2 linked regions of the Hymenobacter tibetensis genome follow. The protein of the gene in region 2 interacts with the protein of the main gene of each other region in a pairwise test. Links are inferred from orthologs where the notes say so. Each region holds a gene or a part of one and is shown on either strand. Other genes may lie near its edges. The genes, in order: MTX78_RS03040 and ftsA.

What was found.
Region 1: the proteins of ftsA (region 2) and MTX78_RS03040 interact in binary tests that used the Escherichia coli proteins (3 or more experiments, as listed by UniProt). The link is inferred for Hymenobacter tibetensis from one-to-one orthologs.

The regions. Positions count from the first base shown.
Region 1 is NZ_CP094669.1:746,833-750,011, reverse strand. The notes cover bases 244-3,097. They hold MTX78_RS03040 (rod shape-determining protein), read right to left. Parts: upstream 2,257-3,097; coding sequence 1,231-2,256; downstream 244-1,230. Other genes in these bases: purH (bifunctional phosphoribosylaminoimidazolecarboxamide formyltransferase/IMP cyclohydrolase), read right to left, coding at 2,462-3,097; mreC (rod shape-determining protein MreC), read right to left, coding at 244-1,111. Also shown: MTX78_RS03050 (hypothetical protein), read right to left, coding at 1-185; more of mreC, read right to left, coding at 182-243; more of purH, read right to left, coding at 3,098-3,179. UniProt on the Escherichia coli protein: Forms membrane-associated dynamic filaments that are essential for cell shape determination. Acts by regulating cell wall synthesis and cell elongation, and thus cell shape.
Region 2 is NZ_CP094669.1:1,715,816-1,719,078, reverse strand. What follows is about bases 288-3,225. They hold ftsA (cell division protein FtsA), read right to left. Parts: upstream 2,485-3,225; coding sequence 1,090-2,484; downstream 288-1,089. Other genes in these bases: MTX78_RS06925 (cell division protein FtsQ/DivIB), read right to left, coding at 2,579-3,225; ftsZ (cell division protein FtsZ), read right to left, coding at 288-1,008. Outside these bases: more of ftsZ, read right to left, coding at 1-287; more of MTX78_RS06925, read right to left, coding at 3,226-3,263. UniProt on the Escherichia coli protein: Essential cell division protein that assists in the assembly of the Z ring. May serve as the principal membrane anchor for the Z ring.

The sequences.
Region 1 (3,179 bases), 970 kb from region 2 along the record:
ACGAAGCCCAGCACCAACTGCATCACGATGGAGGTGCCAATAGGCAGGAACAGCAAGAAGCCCAAATAAAAAAAACACCAGCCCAGCTCGAAGAGGACCAGCTTGCTGACAAGCAGCATGTGCACGCCCACAAAGAACAAGAAGCGCAGCAGCTGTACCAGTATAGTTCCTATGCCTCCCTTCATGGCCGCTCCTCCCCTCCTTCCGGCTTCATACCGGCGCGCAGTTCCAAGGTATCCCGCTCGGCTTTCAAGCGCGGATTTACCACGTACACGTAGTTCAGGTTCGAGAAATTCACGGCCAAGCGCACCTGCACCGTCCAGAAGTTCTTGTCGGGCTCTTTCACGAAGGAATCGATAACCCCAATCATGAGCCCCTCGGGGAATACCGCGTTGTAGCCAGACGTAACGACAGTATCGCCGCGCACCAGCTTGTTTTGCCGCGGAATGTTATCCAGTAGCGCGTGCGTCGGGTCATCGCCGAGCCATTTGATGCTGCCGAACGTGTTGTCACGCTTGATTTTAGCGGAAATGAACGTCTTGGAATGAAGCACCGAGGAGACAGTGGAAAACTGCTCACTCACCACTTTCACCCGCCCTACCACGCCCGCCGCCGACAACACACCCATGCCGGGGCGTACCCCATCACGAGTGCCGGCGTTGAGGGTCAGGTAGTTATCTACGCGTCTCATGGTGTTGTTCACCACTCGCGCCGGAATCAACGGATAATCCGGGTCGCGGGTAGGCAGCGTGCGCAAACCCAACAACAAGGAATCGGGGTGGCTCAGGCGAGCCAGTCGGACTTTCGACAGGCTGTCTTGGGGCACCGAAAGGCTATCGGATTCTCGGTGGCTCAAGTCGCTGCTGTAGAGCTGCTGGCGCAGGGCGGCGTTTTCCTGTACCAAGTTCTGGTTGATACTTTCCAGCCGGAAGTAGTCGTAGATGCGGTTGCGGGTAGCTAGAATCTGCCCTACATAGGTGTTGGCCGAATTAAAGAAGGCCGCCCGCTGGTAGGTGCTGTTGCGAACCAACAGATACAAGCTCGCCACTTCCAGCAGCGCAAACACGAGCAAGCCTCGGTAGCGAAACAGGAAAGCGAACAGGTTACGCATGTAAGTAATTAGTAATTAAGAATTAATAATTAAGAACTGACCTTTCCCGAATCTTCGAGTAGCACCCCAGATGCTGAAAAGGCCATTACTAATTCCTAACTATCAATTACTAATTGGCCCTAGGTCAACAGTACGCCTCGGAAAGCCTGAATGTCCTTGATGGCCTTGCCGGTACCACGCACAACGGCGCGCAACGGGTCTTCGGCAATATGAATAGGCAACTTGGTCTTAACCGCCAGGCGCTTGTCGAGGCCCCGCAAGAGCGCCCCGCCGCCGGTCAGGTGAATGCCGTTCTCATAAATGTCGGCCGACAACTCGGGCGGGCTGATTTCCAGCGCCTTCAACACGGCTTCTTCGATTTTGGCTACCGACTTGTCCAGCGCAATAGCAATTTCCGACGAGGTTACTTTGATTACCTTCGGAATACCCGTCATCAGGTCACGGCCGCGCACTTCGTAGTCGGGCGGGGTTATTTCCAGCTCGGTGAGAGCAGCTCCTACTTCTATCTTGATCCGCTCGGCGCTCCGCTCGCCAATCAGCAGGTTGTGCTGGCGGCGCATATAGTCGAGAATATCCTGGTTGAATACGTCCCCGGCCGTTTTGATAGACTGGTCGCAGACGATACCCGACAGCGCGATAACCGCAATTTCGGTGGTACCACCCCCGATGTCGATAATCATCGACCCAATGGGCTGCTCCACGTCAATGCCGATACCAATGGCAGCGGCCATCGGCTCCTGAATCATCCAGACTTCTTTGGCCCCGGCGTGTTCGGCGGAGTCACGTACGGCGCGCTTTTCCACTTCCGTGATGCCGGAAGGAATACAGATGACCATGCGGTGGGAAGGCTGAAACAACCGGTTCCGCGTGTCAATCATTTTGATCATGCCTTTGATCATTTCCTCGGCGGCGTGGAAATCGGCAATAACTCCGTCTTTGAGCGGACGGATGGTTCTGATGTTGTCGTGGGTTTTCTCGTGCATCTGCTGCGCTTGCCGACCCACGGCGATTACCTTATTAGTAGTACGGTCTTTTGCGATAATGCTCGGCTCATCCACCACGATTTTGTCGTTGTGAATGATAAGCGTATTGGCCGTACCCAGGTCGATGGCAATGTCGCTGGTAAGGAAATTGAAGAAACCCATTAGTTAACGGCAGAAAATGAGTGCGCGTGAGGATACACCCGCACAAAAAGTGGGGACAAAAGTACGGAAGTCAGAGTTAATGTGGAGAATATAAGAAACGAGCGAAGTGCGGGCGAAAGTGCATTGCCCCCTATAATCGTAGGCAAGTGCTTTGTTTCGCCTGTTTCACAGGCCGCATATTTCTTGTCTGCTCAGTACATTCCTCTTAATGCTTGAAGTGCCGCACTCCGGTGAGCACCATGGCCATGCCAAGGCGGTTGCAAGCGTCCACTGAGTCCTGGTCTTTGATGGAGCCGCCGGGCTGCACCACGGCCCGGATACCTGCTTCGCCCGCTATTTCCACGCAGTCGGGGAAGGGGAAGAAGGCATCGGAAGCCATAACCGAGCCTTGCAGGTCGAAGCCGAAGGCGCGGGCCTTTTCAATAGCTTGGCGCAAGGCATCCACGCGGGAAGTTTGCCCTACTCCGGAAGCCAGCAGTTGCCCGGCCCGGGCTAGCACAATGGTGTTGCTCTTGGTGTGCTTGCACACTTTGAGCGCAAACTCCAAGGCAGCTACTTCCTCTGTGGTGGGTGCCGATTCGGTGACGGTGCGGAAGTCAGCAGCACCTTCAATGGCCCGGTCGAAATCCTGCTCGACAACACCGTTGAGCAACGTCTTCACTTGCTTGGCGGGCAATTCCACGGGCTTTTGACGCAGCAGAATACGGTTTTTCTTGCTTTGTAGAATCGGTAAGGCCGCGGCCTCGAACTCCGGCGCAATCAGCACCTCGAAAAACAGCTTGTTTAGCTCTTCGGCGGTAGCGGCGTCCACGGGCTTGTTCACAATGATAACCCCACCGAAAGCCGACACTGGGTCGCAGGCCAGGGCGTTTAGGTAGGCAGTGTGCAGCGTATCGGCCTGGGCTACTCCGCAGGCGTTGGTG
Region 2 (3,263 bases):
CTCCGGCTCGCGCGTGGAAGGTGTGACTGTAATTGTGTGCGCTTCGCGAGCAAAGCCCGTAGCAATTACCGTCACGCGAATGCTCTGTCCCAAGGTGGAGTCGATACCGTGACCGAAGATAACCTCGGCGTTTTGACCGGCTTTGTCTTGAATGCACTCGGTGATTTCCGTCAACTCGTCCATCTCCAGTTCAGCCTGGTCGCCGGACATGATGCTGAGCAGAATGCGCTGGGCCCCGTGGATGTCGGTGTTGTTGAGCAACGGCGAGGCCAATGCCTCTTCGGCAGCACGGCGGGCGCGGTTTTCGCCGTCCGTGATGCTGCTTCCCATTACGGCCGCACCACTGTCTTTCATCACCGTTTTAACGTCTTCAAAGTCGACGTTCACATCGGCTGTTACCGTTATGATTTCGGCAATAGACTTGGCGGCGGTGCTCAATACGTTGTCGGCCTTGGCGAAAGCCGAGCGGATAGGCAGGTTACCGTAAATCTCGCGGAGCTTATCGTTAAGAATTACCAGTACGGTGTCGCAGTTCTCGCTCAGCTCTTTGATTCCTAGCTCAGCTTGTTGGCGCTTTTTCTTGCCTTCAAACATGAAGGGCGCCGTCACGATACCTACCGTAAGAATGCCTAGCTCTTTGGCAACTTTGGCGATAACCGGTGCCGCACCCGTGCCGGTACCACCACCCATACCAGCCGTGATGAATACCATCTTGGTGCCATTGCTAAGCAGCTCCCTGATTTGCTCCCGGCTCTCAATGGCCGCTTGCTTACCGCGTTCCGGATTGGCTCCGGCTCCAAGGCCTTCGGTCAAATCCATACCAATTTGCAACCGGTTGGGCACCGTAGAAGAGGCCAACGCTTGCTTGTCGGTGTTACAGATGACGAACTCTACGTCCTTTATGCCCTGGCCAAACATGTGGTTGACGGCGTTGGAGCCGCCCCCACCCACGCCAATCACCTTGATGATGGACTTGGATTGCGCCGGGATGTCGAATTTATAATTCATGAGGTGAGTGGCTAAATGGTTGTGTGGTTAAATTGTTGGTCGTTCAACGACAACCATTTAGCAATTCAACCATTTAACAGATTAGTACTTGGTGTCGTCGAAGTCGTCAATTAGCAGTCCTTTGGTACGGCTGATAATGTCCTGGAAAAACTTACCAGCGCCAGATGGCTTCTTCGGCTCTTTTGGTTCAGTTGGCTTTTGCGCTACAGGCTTAGCGGCCGGCACGGGTGCCGGGGTCGGCGCGGGCGCTGGTGCTTGGTAATACGGCGCTGGCTGCGGAATGTGCTGTTGCTCCTGCTCGTAATTGCGGTTCAGACGCTCGTCGAGCGAACGGTAACCAGCCAACACAAGACCAACCGTGGTGGCAAACATCGGCGACTTCACAGCCTCAATCTTGCTCTTGCCTAAGTGCTCGTTCGGGTAGCCGATACGGGTATCGAGGCCGGTTACGTATTCGGTAAGCTGCACCAAGTTCTGGAGCTGCGACCCGCCACCCGTCAGCACGATGCCGGCGGCCAGCTTGTCGGCGTGGCCGGTGCGCTGGATTTCGGCATATACCAACTCGATGATTTCCTCCATCCGGGCCTCGATGATGTAGGCCAGGTTTTTGAGAGAAATTTCCTTTGGTGCCCGGTCGCGCAGACCAGGGATGCTTACAATTTCATAATCGGAAGCTTCCTCGGCAATGGCTTTACCGAACTTCACCTTCAGTTGCTCGGCTTGGTTCTGCATCACCTGGCAGCCCAACTTGATGTCGGAGGTTACGATGTTGCCCCCGAAAGGCAATACTGCCGCGTGGCGGATGATACCGTCTTTGAAGATGGCCAAATCGGTGGTACCACCCCCAATGTCAATGAGTGCTACACCCGCCTCCTTCTCCTCGTCCGACAATACGGACATAGAAGAAGACAGCGGCTCCAGAATCAGATTGTCGATTTCCAGGCCAGCCTTGGTAACGCACTTGTTGATGTTGTTGATGGCCGTGCTTTGCGCCGTGATGATGTGGAAGTTGCCCTCCAAACGCACGCCCGACATGCCCACAGGGTCCATGATGCCTTCCTCGTAATCCACCTTGTAGTCTTGGGGCATTACGTGGATGATCTGTGAACCGGGCGGGGTTACGAGGCGGTACATGTCGCCGGTGAGGCGCTCTACATCTTCCTGCGTGATTTCGCTGTCAGCGGAAGCGCGCGTGATGCTGCCGTTGTGTTGCAAGCTCTTAATATGCTGCCCGGCAATACCTACGTTCACTACGCCGATATTAATGCCTGACATTTCTTCGGCTTGCCGAATGGCCCGCCGGATAGCGTCTACCGTCTTGTCGATGTTGGACACAATACCGCGCACCACGCCTTCCGACACAGCCTTGCCCATGCCCAGTATTTCGAGTTTGCCAAACTCGTTTTTGCGGCCTACAAGGGCACAGATTTTTGTGGTTCCGATGTCGAGGCCGACTACAATCTTATCGTGTTGCATGTGGAAGGGTCGGGTAAAGCTGGCGAGGGAATAGCAATTGGATGCGGTGTGACTTGGCAAAAATAGCCTTTTCAGGCCTTGAGAGCAGAAAAAACTACTCGCAGATGATTTGATCTTTGAACTCTACGTTGACGCGGTGGTACGTATTCCAACCAAGCGCCGGCGGAATTTGACGGTAAAATACCATCAGTTTCGCGAATTTTTCCGAAATATTCTCCGGAAAGCCAAATTCTACCCGTTGGTCGCCTACCTGTTGCGTGAAGGAAACCTTGCCGTTGGGAGCAATGAATACTTCAGCTATCTGAGCGCGCCAAAAGGGTTTTTCATCAATATAGCGCAATAATTCGAGGTAGCGTTGGCCGGTGGAATCTTGGAAGAAGGAAGCAGCCAATGGAGCTCCTCCCTGCCGCGCCACCGGCACTACCCGAGCCGTGAACAACGACGAGAGTGGCAGCTTGTGGCCGTCAGCATCCAGGTAGGAATCGAGGCGCGTGTTGGAGTGAATAAGGCGGGCTATGGGACGGTTCTGGCGCACATCGGCGTGCAAGTTGCCAGATAGGTCGCGGTACACTTGGGCATCCTTAACAAAGGAATGGGCCTTTAGGCGGGCCTCCAAGGCGGGCAAGTCTAGGTCATCGGGGGTGGTGCCCTCTAGGCGTTGCTCTCCTCCACGCGTGAGCAGGCTGGTTACTTCCTGTTCGCTGATGAAGAAGTTGTTGAACTCGTTGCTTATCGTGACTATCACTTGACCCACCGGCCGGTGAGCTTGCCGAACACCG